Regions from separate parts of the Streptomyces sp. NPDC004629 genome, predicted to be linked through region 1. Evidence: riboswitches for the same ligand, from Rfam matches in the RefSeq annotation. Region 1 holds a riboswitch; each other region holds the start of a gene.
The links. Region 1 has a riboswitch for cyclic di-AMP ahead of ACFYTE_RS04935 (NlpC/P60 family protein). Riboswitches for the same ligand answer to the same signal wherever they lie in the genome.
Positions count from the first base shown of each region.

Region 1 (4,752 bases):
CCGCCTCGTCGGCGAACGCTTCGCCCCCGGGGCCCGCGCCGCCGACGGCCCTTCGCGGCCGGCGCGATCCAGGGGGCGCACCCCACCGGGCCGTGGGGCGCGCCAGCCGGTCCGGCGCCGGTCGGTCCAGCGCCCGTGGGTCCAGGGCGTGGGTTCGGTGCCCGTGGGTCCGGGGCGTGGGTCCGGCGCCCGCGGGTCCGGGGCGTGGGTCCGGTGCCCGTGGGTTCGGCGGGTCGTCGACGAGCGCCGGGCCCACGGACGCCTTCGTTGCCTACGCCCCGCTCTCCCGGAGCATGTCCTCGCGCTCGACGATCTTCACGCGCTCGCGGCCCTCGCTCTCGCCCAGCGCCTTCTCGGCGGCGTCCAGTCGGTACCAGCCGCCCCAGGTGGTGAAACGGATGTTCCGGTCGGCGAGGAACGCGTCCACGGCCTGCGGCGCGGGTGACTCGGGCGTGTGCAGACGGCCGTTCGCGTGGTCGTCCAGGAGGTGGGACACCGTCTCGTTCGCGTCGCCCTTGGTGTGGCCGATCAGACCCACGGGACCGCGCCGGATCCAGCCGGTGACATAAGTGGACTGAAGGTGGGCGCCGCTCTCCTCGATGACCCGGCCGCCCTCGTCCGGGACGGTGCCCGAATCCAGGTCCCACGGCAGCTTGGGCAGCTTCTCGGACAGATAGCCGACGGCCCGGTAGACGGCCGTGACATCCCAGTCCTTGAAGGTCCCGGTGCCCTTCACGTTGCCGGTGCCGTCGAGGGCGGTGCGTTCGGTGCGCAGGCCGACGACCTTGCCGTCCGCGCCGAGGATCTCCGCGGGCGACTCGAAGAGGTGCAGGAACAGCTTGTGCGGCCGGTCGCCGACGTCGCGGATCGCCCAGTTCTCCAGCGTCTTGGCGACCATGTCGGCCTGCTTGTTTCCGCGCCGGGTCTCGATCGAGCCCGCGTCGTAGTCGATGTCCTCGGGGTCGACGATGACCTCGATGTTCGGGGAGTGGTCCAGCTCGCGCAGCTCCATCGGGCTGAACTTCGCCTGGGCCGGTCCGCGGCGGCCGAAGACGTGGATCTCCCGGGCCCTGTTGGCCTTCAGGCCGTCGTACACGTTCGGCGGGATCTCCGTCGGCAGCAGTTCGTCCGCCGTCTTGGCCAGGACGCGGGCCACGTCGAGCGCGACGTTGCCGACGCCGAGCACGGCCACCTTCTCGGCCTCCAGCGGCCAGGTGCGCGGCACGTCCGGGTGGCCGTCGTACCAGGAGACGAAGTCGGCGGCGCCGTACGAGCCGTCCAGGTCGATGCCGGGGATGCGCAGGTCCCGGTCGGCCATCGCGCCGGTCGAGAAGATCACGGCGTCGTAGAACGCGCGCAGGTCGTCGAGGCTGATGTCGCGCGGGTAGTCGACGTTCCCGAACAGCCGGATCTGCGGCTTGTCGAGCACCTGGTGCAGGGCTGTGACGATGCCCTTGATGCGGGGGTGGTCGGGAGCGACGCCGTACCGGATCAGGCCGAAGGGTGCGGGCATCCGTTCGAAGAGGTCGATGGAGACGCCGGGTTCGGCCGCCACCTCGGATTTCAGCAGGGCGTCGGCGGCGTAGATCCCGGCGGGGCCGGCTCCGACGATGGCTACCCGCAGGGGGCGCGGCATGATCAGGTTCCCTTCGAGTGACAACGGGCGACTCGAACGGGAAGCCTAAACTAAGGCACACCTAAGTTAGTACGCGGGTCGGCCCTATGACCCCATAAACCGGCCTTATGCCCCGCCGGGTCGGCCCTCTGGAGCGGCCGCTCACGGGGTCAGGCCGGCCGTATCACCCGGTGGATCGCCGACTCGCCGGCGCCGTAGATGGACTCCTCGCGGACGGCCGAGCCCGGGCCGGGGGCGTGCACCATCATGCCGTCGCCGACGTAGAGGCCGACGTGGCCGTCGTTGTCGAAGAAGAAGACGAGGTCGCCGCCGCGGATGCCGGTGAGTGCGACCGGGGTGCCCGCGAGGGCCTGCTCCTGCGCCGAGCGCGGCAGGGACACCCCGGCGGCCTTCCACGCGGCCTGGGTGAGGCCGGCGTAGTCGTACGAGTCGGGCCCGGTCGCACCCCAGACACACGGCCGGCCGATCTGCGCCCGGGCGAAGGCCACGGCCTGGGTTGCCCGGCCCCCGGCCCCCACGGGAGCGAAGGAATCCGTGACGGTCGGCGTGCCGGCGGCGAAGGACTCCGTGCCGACGGGGGAGCCGGTGCCGGAAGAGCCGGAGGGCACGGCTGCTTCAGGCCGGGGCTCGGACGCCGCCACCGCCACTGCTCCCGGCCGCGGCTCGATCGCCGCCGCCACCGCTACAGCTTCCGGCTGGGGCTCGAACGCCACCACCGCCACCGCTTCAGGCCGGGGCTCGGACGCCGCCGCTGCTTCAGGCCGAGGCTCGATCGCCGTCACCGCCTCCGGTTGCCGCACAGCGTGCCGGGTCAGCATCTCGCGTGCCGCGGCGAGCTTGCGGCGGTTGCTCTCCTTGGAATCGGCCGGTGAGGGCCTGTGCCGCCCGATAGCGGGCGCGGGCAGCGCCGACGCGTTCGGCGCCTCGGGTTGTCGCTGCCGCGCGGGCACGGCGGGCAGCGCGGCGACGGGCCCCGCGGCCGGCTCGGGACCGGAACGAGCGGCAGTCTCCGGGAGCGAGCGGCCGGTGGGCTCGGGTGCCGGGCCGCCGGTCAGTGCCGGTGCCGAGCCGGCCGGCAGTGCCGGGAGCGGGCCGCCGGGCAGTGCCGGTGCCGGGCCGCCGGTCAGTTCCGCGACGGTGCGACGGGTGGGTCCCGGGGGCAGTTCGGGCACGGGGCGGCCCGCGGCCTCCGGCCCGCCGTCCGACGGGGGAGGGCCGGGGCGGTCTCCGACCGGCCGCTCGGGCATCCGGTCGGCCGGGAGCACGGCCGGAACGGTCGGACCGAGCTTCGCGCGCGCCACGTCGAACCACTGCCGGGCGACCTCGTCGAGGGCGGGATCGCCGCGCCCGCCCGGCCGCTTGCGCAGCGGGACACCGCGCGTCCGTGTTCTGGCGGTCATCGCACGCGTCGCGTTGTAGTTCCCGGTGGCGTTCTCGGCCTGGTCGTAGAGGCTGTCGATCCGTTGCCGGACCTCGTCGCGGCTCTCCGGCGCCATGGGCGACGCGCTCCTTCCGTGCTCCGCCTGCCGAGTCAGCCGTCGGGTTCGGGCGTACGGTTCCGGAAGGCGTGCCCTACGGCCCCTGCCCGCAGGGCAGTCGGGCCGATTCACCCCATCGTCGGTCGGGTCCCCGGCTCCGGTCGGCTCGGCGGCCACCGGACTCGGCGGCGGCCGCGCGGCCCGACGGGGTTCGCCGGGTGGACCGGGCGGCCTGGGCGTCAACCTAGCCAACATGTGTCCCTCGTGTGAAGGTTGGAGCGCGGAATGCCCGATACGCGGGTGTGAGATCCGTCCCCGGACCCGGTCGTCACAGCCTGACGACGATGAGCGCGGTGTCGTCGGTGGCGCCCTCGGGCGGCAGCAACTCCCGCAGCACGACGTCGGCGAGAACCTCCGGTTCGGCGGTGCGATGGCGGCCGAGGGAGTCGGCGAGGCGGGCCAGACCGGCGTCGATGTCCTCGTGCCGCCGCTCGACCAGTCCGTCGGTGTACAGGACCAGCGACGCGCCGAGGCCGAACGTGGTCAGGGCCTCCCGGCGCGGCCGGGGATCGGGCTGGGCGTCGAGCGGGTGATCGGTCGCCCGGTCGAGGAACTCCACACGGCCGTCGGCGTGGACGAGCGCCGGCGGCGGGTGGCCCGCGCTGCTGTAGGCGATGGTGCGCGCGTCGAAGTCGATGAACGTCGTCACCGCCGTGGCCGATTCGGCGCCGTCGACCACATGGGCGTAGCGCCCCAGGACGTCCAGGGCCTGGGCGGGGCCCACGGCGACGCGTGAGGCGGCGCTCAGGGCGCTGCGCAACTGCCCCATGACACCGGCCGCTTCCAGGCCGTGCCCGACCACGTCGCCGACCGACACGCCGATGCGGTCGCCGTCGACCAGGTCGACGAGGTCGTACCAGTCTCCGCACACGTTCAGCGCGCCGACGGCGGGCTGGTACCGCACGGCGGCCCGGTGGCAGCCGATCTGCCGTGGGGCGGGCAGCATCGCCTTCTGCAGCGCGAGCGCCACCTCGCGCTCGCGCGCATGCGCCTGACGCAACCGCTCGTTGACGTCCTGGAGTGTGCAGGCGCGCCGGTACAGCTCGGACTCCAGCACCTCGCCCCGGCCGGCAGCGGTCTCGCGCCGCACCCGTACGAGTTCGGTGGCCTCCTCGATCCGGTGCACCAACAGGGCGACCCTGCCGTCCCGGTCCAGCACCGGAGCGTTGACCGGGCTCCAGTACCGGCTGTCCCAGTGGCCGGGCCGGTCGGGGTGCTGGAGGTCGTAGCGTTGCGGGGCCATCGCGTCCCGCTCACCGGTGGCCAGCACCCGCAGCAGGGACGCCTCCAGGCTGCGCATGCCGGTCGCGGCGGGTTCGTTCGGGTTGTCCGGGAAAACCTCGGACAGGTGCCGTCCCACCACGTCCTCCCGCTTGCGGCCGGAGGCGCGCAGAAACTCCTCACTGGCGTCCGTGTACACGAGGTCGGGTGTCAGCAGGGCGACCATGCCGGGCAGCGCGTGGAACACAGCCGCGTAGTCGATGTCATCCGCGTCCTTCATGCCCCTGCCGTCCGTCGGATACCGTCCAGTCGAGCGACGTTTTCACACCATTTTCTCATGAAGTATGACCCATGACC
Region 1 is NZ_JBIALO010000002.1:425,015-429,766, forward strand. Features, by position in the region: gene ACFYTE_RS04930 (FAD-dependent oxidoreductase) at 272-1,636, opposite strand; gene ACFYTE_RS04935 (NlpC/P60 family protein) at 1,786-3,132, opposite strand; cyclic di-AMP (ydaO/yuaA leader) riboswitch at 3,142-3,296, opposite strand; gene ACFYTE_RS04940 (PP2C family protein-serine/threonine phosphatase) at 3,443-4,675, opposite strand.

Region 2 (4,752 bases), 420 kb from region 1:
TCCACTCGGAGGGCGAGCAGGGTCACGGCGATGGACAGGCCCGCGCGGTCCTTGCCCGCCGCGCAGTGCATCAGCGCCGGGACGCTGTCCTCGGCCAGCGCGTGCAGCACCCGGGAGTGCTCGGCGGTGCGCTCCGTGATGATCGAGCGGTACGAGACGATCATCCGGTGCTCGGCCTTGCCGTCGCCGAGCAGTTGCCGCAGCTGGCCGACATCGCCGTCGCGGACCATCGTCCAGAACTCGGCGCCGTCCGCCGGGTCGGTCAGCGGCAGGTTGACGTTGCGCACGCCGGGCAGTTCGACGTCCGGTCCCTCCAGCTTCTGGTCGGCGACGTTGCGGAAGTCGAAGATCGTGTGCAGGCCCAGGGAGGAGAGGAACGCGGCGTCGGACTCGGTCGCGTGCGCCAGGTGGCCGCTGCGGAACAGCACGCCGGGGCGCACCCGCCGGCCGTCCGCGGTCGGCAGTCCGCCCACGTCACGGAAGTTGCGTACACCGGCGAGTTCGGGTTCGGTCGACGGGACCTGCTGTGTCACGGAGGCTCCTTGCGGTCACACCCCGCGACGCGGCTCGTCGGCGGGCACGCCGTCGACCATACGACATGGTTTTCCCGCCGCGGGCGGACCGGGCGGCAGTTGCGCGCTGCACATCACGGACGCCGGCGAACTGCTCCACCTGCACTGGGGTCCCCGTATCGCGTTCGCCGAAGCCGAGGCGCCGGCCGTACGTCCGCTGCCCGCCTGATGAGCCTTCGGGTCGCCGCTCGACGGGCGTGAGGAGTACCCGGTCGAGGGCGGCCCCGCTTCGTCCGTCGGGCACTGTCGGTGCGCATCGCCGGGCGCCGCGGCACCGAGTGGGTCTTCGAGGCGTACGACCCGAGGAGCTGAGGTCGCGCTTCCGGGGCGCGGGGCCGGCCATCACCGTGCACTGCCGGATGCGCGGTGACGTGGTGGAGCGCTGGGCGCGCCTCGACAACCGGGGCGAGGCACGCGTGGAACTGCTCCGCGCCGCCGCGGCCACCCCGGGCACCAGCACCTGCCCTGGGTGGTGCCGGACACCGACGCCACCGAGGAGTGCGGCGACGTGTACCGCTGCGCGCTCGGCCGGTCGGGTTCCTGGCGCATCGCGGTCGCCCAACTCCCGGACGCGCGCGTGCAGATCACCGGCGGCGCCGGGTAGGACGACGCCTCGGGCCTGCTGATGCTGGAGCCGGGGGAGCCGTACACCGGCCCGTCTTCGCGGGGCCGTGGAGCTACGGCGGCTTCGGCGGCGCGAGCCGCGCCTACCAGCGGGTGTGCGTCATCCCGGACGCGGACGGCGGGCTCGCGGGTGTCGAGGCCGCAGCACCGCGACCGTCCGGTGCTCTTCAACTCCTGGGAGGCCACGCACTTCGCCGTCGCCCAGGAGCAGCAGGGCGAGCCGGCCCGGCGGGCCACGGCGATCGACGTGGAACTGTTCGTGGTCGACGACGGCCGGTTCGGCGCCCGCATCAGCGACTTCCGGGCCGGACTCGGCGACTGGACGCGCAACCCCGACCGCTTCCCGCAGGGCCTCAAGCCGCTCGCCGACCAGGTGCACCCCCTCGGCATGCGGTTCGGCATCTGGGTTGAACCCGAGATGGTCAACCCGTTCCGGCGTTGCGGCTGCGCGGCCTCGATCCATCGGTATCGCGCGAATGCCGCGAAACGGGCGAAATGCATCGCAACGCCGCGCTGTTGCGCCACGGGCTGCGCGCCGGACTCCGTGATGACCTGGACGCCACGTCCCTCCGCTGCATCGCGTCTGACCCTTCTGACCGAATTGCCAGTTATGCGATGAGGGGCGTGAGCAGGGTCATACCCGTGACGGTGCGTCGTCCGTCATGACCACGTAATGCACAGCCCCCTTACGGGAATTGGGAAAGACTGCCACCCCGACATGCACGGACGGTGACCGGGAATTCCCGCGACGGATCAAGGGAAACGCGCACCGGGTGAAGCGGCTCCTTGTCCGTTTGCGTCCTGCTCGCTTACGTTCGCCACCAATCCGGACGGACCGCCGAATCCTGCCGCCGCCCGGATCCCCGACACACCACTCACCCGTGCTCGGCAGGAGCGGGGGACCCACCAGGCACGACTGCCTGTCCCGGTCTCCGGGACGGCTAGGGGTGAAGCCGCACCGCGCGCGGCCGGGCAGCTCCAGCCCGAACCCGACAGCTCACCTCGCAGGCGCCGGAGAGGAATTCGCCATGCCCGCGAAGGGTAAGCACCGCCGCCCCAAGTCCCAGCGCCTCACCCGCTCCATCGCCGCCGCCGGAACCGGCGGCGCCGCGCTCGCCCTACCGCTGATCGGAGCCGCCGGGGCGCACGCCGCCACGCCCGAGACGGCGCCCCGCGCCGCCGCGCAGCAGTCCGTCCAGTCCGGCACCGGCACCGGCATCAGCACCGGCGCCGGCACCGTCGAGAAGAAGACGGCCGCCGCGGACTCCGGCACCCGGACGTACTCGGTGCGGCCGGGTGACTGGCTCGCCAAGATCGCCGAGGAACAGGGCGTCAGCGGTGGCTGGCAGCGGATCTACCGGGACAACCGCGAGGCCATCGGCGGCAACCCCTCACTGATCCACCCCGGTCTGAAGCTCACGCTCGGCGAGCGGGCCGCGACGGGGACCGACTCCTCGTCCACCGAGCCGTCCACCGAGCCGTCCTCCGCGAAGTCCTCGTCCACCGAATCCACCGGGTCCGCGCAGCCGTCGACGCCGTCTTCGCCCGACACCTCGGCCGACAGCGCTCCGGTCGCCCAGAACACCGGCACCGCCGGCACCACCGACACGGCCGCCGCCACCGGTTACGGCCTCCCGGTCGACGGCGCCCGGATCGGGACCGCCTACCACAAGGCGGGCAGCATGTGGTCCAGCGGCTACCACACCGGTGTCGACTTCGTCGTCCCGACCGGCACCTCGCTCAAGGCGGTCGGCGCGGGCACCGTCGTCTCCGCGGGCTGGGGCGGTGCCTACGGCAACCAGGTGGTCCTCAAGCTCGGCGACGGCTACTACGCGCAGTACGCCCACCTGTCGCAGCTGTCCGTCTCGGCCGGCCAGACCGTGACCCCGGGTCAGCAGGTCGGCCTGTCCGGCGCGACCGGCAATGTGACGGGCCCGCACCTGCACTTCGAGATCCGCACCACGCCGAACTACGGCTCGGACGTGGACCCGCTCGCCTACCTCCGCTCGCACGGCGTCACCGTCTGACGGAACGCGGCATCCCCGCATGCGCTGAGGGCCGCACCCGGGATCCCGGGTGCGGCCCTCAGCGCATGCGCCCGGCGGACGCGGCAATTCTCTGCGCAACACCCCCGCCCTCCGGCCTATTCCCGCGTTGGGAAACTCTTGGGGAGTGGCTTATCTCACCGCTCGTCAACCCCTTCCTACGATCGCGTAGGTCACATCCGAAGGGGAATGATGGGCCGACGTGGCAGACGATTCGAAGAGTGACAACACAACTGTGATCGGGTCGTACGTGGCGGTGGGGGACAGCTTCACCGAGGGCGTCGGCGACCCCGGCCCTGACGGGGCGTTCGTCGGCTGGGCCGACCGGTTCGCGGTCCTGCTCGCGGACCGCCGGCCCGAGGGCGACTTCCAGTACACCAATCTCGCCGTGCGCGGACGGCTGCTCGACCAGATCGTGGCCGAGCAGATCCCACAGGCGGTGGAACTCGCGCCGGACCTCGTCTCCTTCTGCGCGGGCGGCAACGACATCCTGCGGCCCGGCACCGACCCGGACGAAGTGGCCGAGCGTTTCGAACGGGCCGTGGCCCGGCTCACCGCGGCGGCCGGCACCGTCATGGTGACGACCGGCTTCGACACCCGCGGCGTGCCCGTGCTCAAGCATCTGCGCGGCAGGATCGCCACCTACAACGGGCACGTCCGGGCCATCGCCGACCGGTACGGCTGCCCCGTGCTCGACCTGTGGTCCCTGAAGGCCGTACAGGACCGCAGGGCCTGGGACGACGACCGCCTCCACCTCTCACCGGAGGGGCACACGCGCGTCGCGCTGCGGGCCGGCCAGGTCCTCGGCGTCGAGGTCCCGGCCGACCCGGAACAGCCCTGGCCGCTGCTGCCGCCCCGCGGCACCCTCGAAGTGCGCCGCGACGACGTCCACTGGGCCCGCGAGTACCTGGTCCCGTGGATCGGGCGCCGGCTGCGCGGCGAGTCCTCGGGCGACCATGTGACGGCCAAGGGCGCGCTCTCCCCCGACGACATCAGGACGCGCATCGCATCCGTGGCCTGAAACGCCGGGGCGGGGCCGCACCGGGTCCCCGCCCCGGCGCGCGGACCGCAGCCGTGCCGTCGGTGTCTCCCGGACCAGGCACAGTGCGCGGGAGACCCCCTCGTCCACCCACACCTGCGCCCCTGACCGGGGCACCACGCCCGGGTACGACGTGCGCCGCACGGCGAGCCCGCCCAGGGCCTTCAGGCACAGCGCGATCTGCTCGACGCCGGCCCGTGGGGTCCGCGGGGGCCGGCCCCCGCGGACCCCACGGGCCGGCGCCAGGCCGATCGGGGCGCGCATCGAGCGCCGGCATGCCGACCGTCTCCGCGAAGCCCCGGCGGCCGGTGAGGTGATCGGTCCGGTCCCTGACTGTCGCAGGGGCCGACCATAATGGAGGACTCCACCGACCCCACCAGGAGGTACCGTGTCCGGTTTGCGTTCCCTGAGCCCCGGGCTCCGCGCGCTGCAGCCCGCGGCCTTCGGCGCTGACCCGGGCGGGGCCCGCCTG
Region 2 is NZ_JBIALO010000002.1:4,673-9,424, forward strand. Features, by position in the region: gene ACFYTE_RS02965 (tyrosine-protein phosphatase) at 1-533, opposite strand, end outside; partial or broken gene ACFYTE_RS02970 (alpha-galactosidase) at 592-1,626, shown strand; cyclic di-AMP (ydaO/yuaA leader) riboswitch at 2,063-2,220, shown strand; gene ACFYTE_RS02975 (peptidoglycan DD-metalloendopeptidase family protein) at 2,225-3,223, shown strand; gene ACFYTE_RS02980 (SGNH/GDSL hydrolase family protein) at 3,477-4,262, shown strand; gene ACFYTE_RS02985 (MBL fold metallo-hydrolase) at 4,669-4,752, shown strand, end outside.
Region 2: linked by a shared signal. The riboswitch ahead of ACFYTE_RS02975 (peptidoglycan DD-metalloendopeptidase family protein) and the one ahead of ACFYTE_RS04935 (NlpC/P60 family protein) in region 1 are both predicted to bind cyclic di-AMP.

Region 3 (4,752 bases), on a different contig from region 1:
GCGGTTCGCCACCGAGCCGGTCAGCATCGGCGGGCAGCGGATCGCGCCGGGCGACCCCGTTCTCGTCGTCCTCGCCGCGGCCGACCGGGATCCGGAGCGGTTCGCAGACCCGGATGTGCTCGATCTCGGCCGGCGTGACAATCAGCACCTCGGCTACGGCCACGGCATCCACTACTGCCTCGGCGCGCCGCTCGCCCGGCTGGAGGGCCGCTCCGCACTCGCCACCCTCCTCACCCGCCTCCCCGACCTGCGACTTGCGGTGGAACCGGCCGATCTGCGATGGCGCGGCGGGCTCATCATGCGTGGACTGCGCACTTTGCCCGTAGAGTTCACGCCTGTCCGGCAAGAGACCGGAATGTGAGATTCCGGAGTCCCGTGCCCCGGCCGAAGGTGACGGATTCTCAAGTTTGTGATCTTCACGTGATCTGCGCGGCATGGACTTGTGACAGATGATCGTGTGCCGATACGTTCACCATCGGTGCGGTATCCCGGCGTGGCCTGCCGCGCCGGTCAGTGCTGTCGCGCGAAAGGCTTCCGCATGCTCTCCGGGAACGGTCGTCACCGTCGCCCTCGTCAGGCTCCGGCCTTCGTCGTCGCGGCCGGAGTGACCGGCTCCGCGATCGCCATCCCGCTGCTCGGCGCCACCGGCGCGAGCGCCGCCGACGGCTCCACATGGGACCGGGTCGCCGAGTGCGAGAGCGGCGGCTCGTGGAGCGCCAGCACCGGCAACGGGTACTTCGGCGGGCTGCAGATCTCGCAGCAGGACTGGGACGGACACGGCGGTCTTGAGTATGCGACGACCCCGGACCAGGCCAGCCGTTCGCAGCAGATAGCCGTCGCCGAGAAGATCCTCGCCGACCGGGGCACCACCCCGTGGGCGACCTGCGCCCTGCTGTCCGGGCTCACCTCGGCCTCGGGCTCCGTCGGTGTCGACACCGGCGTGACGGACGGCGGTTCGTCCGGTGCGAAGGGCTCCACGAAGTCCTCCGGTCCGTCAGATCCTCAGAAACCACTGGATTCCACCGATTCACCGGAAGGATCCGAATCCTCCGGCTCGTCCGACTCGTCCTCGCCCTCAGAACCCGCCGACCCCGCGGCGCCCGAGGCGGACGCCTCGCCGTCCGCCTCGCCCTCGCCGAGCGCGAGTGCCGGCCGCGATGCGACGGACGGCCCTACGGGTTCCGCCGAGCCCGGTGGGCCGGCCTCGTCCGAGCCCGGCGCCTCGCCGGAGGACGGCTCGCCCACGGAGAACCGCGAGTCCGCGGCCTCGGACAATTCCTGGCGCAGCGGAGGCTCCTGGAGCCTGGTCGACACCGGATCCCTCGGCGGCGGTCGCCACCGGGGCGACAGTGCGAACGAAAGCGGGGCAAGCGAGGCAAGCGGGGTAAGCGGGGCAAGCAGGACGGCTGACCAGGAGTCAGGCCCCGCCGGGCGGCACGCCTACACCGTGCGCGCCGGCGACACTCTCGCCTCCATCGCCGACTCCCTTGATGTGGACGGCGGCTGGCGTGCGCTCTACGCCGCCAACGAGAAGGCCATCGGTGCCGATCCGAACCACATCGCCCCCGGTCAGACCCTGGACGTCGGGGTCGAAACGGGCGAAAAGTAGCGGGAGCTGACGTCTCGTTTCGTGGGTGATGTCCGGTTTGCTCAAAGTGTGGGATGAGTCTCAGAAGCCCTGATCGTCTTTGAAATTCCGGCGATCGCATGCCTACGGTCATGACCGCTCGCCACCGCGAGCCCCGGCTGCCGCAACGCCGAGTCCTGCCAGCGGCCGTACGGGAACAGTCGTCGCGTCAAGCGCCGTAGGCAGGAGCGGGGGACCCAAGGTAAGTGCCGTGCCGGTCGGTTGACCGAAGCGGCTCGGGGTGAAGCCACGCCTCCACACGGAGACGTGGCCGGGCAACTCAACCGGCCCGAACCCGACAGCTCACCTCGCAGGCGTCGGTGAGGGGATCCATCCATGCTGTTCTTCGGCAAGGGCAAGCGTCGTCGTACGTCCAAGGTCACCCGTGTCGTGGCGCTCGCCGGTGTCACCGGCGCCGCAGTCGCCGCCCCGCTGATGGCGGCCGGCAGCGCCTCCGCCGCCACCGCCTCCGAGTGGGACACCGTCGCCCAGTGCGAGTCCGGCGGCAACTGGTCCATCAACACCGGCAACGGCTACTACGGCGGCCTGCAGTTCTCGGCCTCCACCTGGGCCGCGTACGGCGGCACGCAGTACGCGGGCACCGCCGACAGGGCCAGCAAGTCGCAGCAGATAGCGATCGCCGAGAAGGTTCTCGCGGGCCAGGGCAAGGGTGCCTGGCCGGTCTGCGGCAAGGGCCTGTCCGGCGCCGCCTACGCCGGCGGCTCCGCGTCCGGCGGCAACACCGGCTCCTCGAACACCACCACGGGCAGCGGTTCCTCGAACACCGGCACCGGCACCGGTTCTTCGAACACCGGCACCGGCACCGGTTCTTCGAATGCCGGCACCGACCGCTCCACCGAGCGGCAGTCCGCCTCCCGCTCCGCCGACCGGCCGGCCGCGAACAAGACGGTCACCACCCCGACCGGCAAGACGGTCAAGAAGGGTGACGGCGAGTACAAGGTCGTCACGGGCGACACCCTCAGCTCGATCGCCGAGCGACACGGCGTCAAGGGCGGCTGGCAGAAGCTGTTCCAGCTGAACCAGGACATCGTCGAGAACGCCGACCTCATCTACCCGGGCCAGCAGCTGCACCTGAAGTGACGGCTGGTCGGTAGTCCGGCCACAGCCCCGGCGCAACGGCGCCCTCCCCCGTGGAGGGCGCCCCGGGGCCGCCCCCGTCCCCACGAACCCCCCGCCCCGACGCGTCTTCCCCCGTACGCGCCGGGGCGGGGCCTTTCCATGTCGCGGTGACCAGGCGGGCGGCGCGGGTGCGGCCGGCGGTCGAGGAGACCCGCCGCCTCCTACGCTCACCGCACCCCCTCAGTTCCCCCCGCCTTCTCGTTCCCGTCCTCTCCTCGTCGCTTTCCGTCCCCCGTCGTGCATGTCTCCTCCTGTGATGCGCCCGCGGTTTTTGCCCCGCCCTTTGTTCCGTTTGGAAACAATGTGTACCGTCAGCCTGTCGTCACCCTGTCCACGGGGCGGTCGGCGACCGGCCGCGGGCCCCGGGCCGGTTAGGCTCTAGTCGCAAGGCGCACAGCCCCGCACTTCCAGCGTCACATCCCAAGAAGGAGATGCTCGTGCCGTCCATCGACGTCGTCGTAGCCCGGGAAATCCTGGACTCCCGAGGCAATCCCACGGTCGAGGTCGAGGTCGGCCTCGACGACGGCAGCACGGGTCGTGCCGCCGTCCCGTCCGGCGCCTCCACCGGCGCCTTCGAGGCCATCGAGCTGCGCGACGGTGACCCCAACCGCTACCAGGGCAAGGGCGTCGAGAAGGCCGTCCTCGCCGTCATCGAGCAGATCGGCCCGGAGCTGGTCGGCTACGACGCCACCGAGCAGCGCCTGATCGACCAGGCCATGTTCGACCTGGACGCCACCGACAACAAGGGCTCGCTCGGCGCCAACGCCATCCTGGGCGTCTCCCTCGCCGTCGCCCACGCCGCCTCCGAGGCCAGTGACCTCCCCCTCTTCCGCTACCTGGGCGGCCCGAACGCGCACCTGCTGCCGGTGCCGATGATGAACATCCTGAACGGCGGCTCGCACGCCGACTCCAACGTGGACATCCAGGAGTTCATGATCGCCCCGATCGGCGCGGAGTCCTTCTCCGAGGCCCTGCGCTGGGGCGCCGAGGTCTACCACACCCTCAAGTCCGTCCTGAAGTCCAAGGGCCTGTCCACCGGCCTCGGCGACGAGGGCGGCTTCGCCCCGAACCTGGGCTCCAACCGCGAGGCCCTCGACCTCATCCTCGAAGCGATCAAGCAGGCCGGTTACGTGCCCGGCGAGCAGATCGCCCTGGCGCTCGACGTCGCCGCCTCCGAGTTCTACAAGGAGGGCAAGTACGTCTTCGAGGGCAAGGAGCGCTCCGCCGCCGAGATGACGGAGTACTACGAGGAGCTGGTCGCGGCCTACCCGCTCGTCTCCATCGAGGACCCGCTGTTCGAGGACGACTGGGCCGGCTGGAAGGTCATCACGGACAAGCTCGGCGACAAGGTCCAGCTCGTCGGCGACGACCTGTTCGTCACCAACCCCGAGCGGCTGGCCCGCGGCATCGAGGAGGGCAGCGCCAACGCCCTGCTGGTCAAGGTCAACCAGATCGGCTCCCTGACCGAGACCCTGGACGCCGTCGAGCTGGCCCAGCGCAACGGCTTCAAGTGCATGATGTCCCACCGCTCCGGCGAGACCGAGGACGTCACCATCGCCGACCTGGCCGTCGCCACCAACTGCGGCCAGATCAAGACCGGCGCCCCGGCCCGCTCCGAGCGCGTCGCCAAGTACAACCAGCTGCTGCGCATCGAGGAGATCCTCGACGACGCCGCGGTGTACGCGGGCCGCAGCGCGTTCCCGCGTTTCAAGGGCTGACCCGGTCAGGATCAGGGCTCAGCCAGTCGTACGTACGTCCCCGTACCCGGTCCCGTACCGTGTCCGGGGACGTACGCGCGTATGACGCACGCAGGCAAGGGGAGGCGGGAGATGGCCGCGAAGGACCGGGACCGGTTCTCCACCGCGACCAGGCTGCGGCTGCTGGGGGAGCAGACGGCGGCCCGGGTCTACCGCTCCCAGACCCGCCGCCAGGCCCGCCGCTCCCGGCTCACCGGCCGGGCCGCGCTGCTCGCCCTGGTCCTGTGC
Region 3 is NZ_JBIALO010000006.1:77,435-82,186, reverse strand. Features, by position in the region: gene ACFYTE_RS10895 (cytochrome P450) at 1-361, shown strand, start outside; gene ACFYTE_RS10890 (transglycosylase family protein) at 539-1,609, shown strand; cyclic di-AMP (ydaO/yuaA leader) riboswitch at 1,792-1,959, shown strand; gene ACFYTE_RS10885 (transglycosylase family protein) at 1,964-2,728, shown strand; gene eno (phosphopyruvate hydratase) at 3,199-4,485, shown strand; gene ACFYTE_RS10875 (septum formation initiator family protein) at 4,597-4,752, shown strand, end outside.
Region 3: linked by a shared signal. The riboswitch ahead of ACFYTE_RS10885 (transglycosylase family protein) and the one ahead of ACFYTE_RS04935 (NlpC/P60 family protein) in region 1 are both predicted to bind cyclic di-AMP.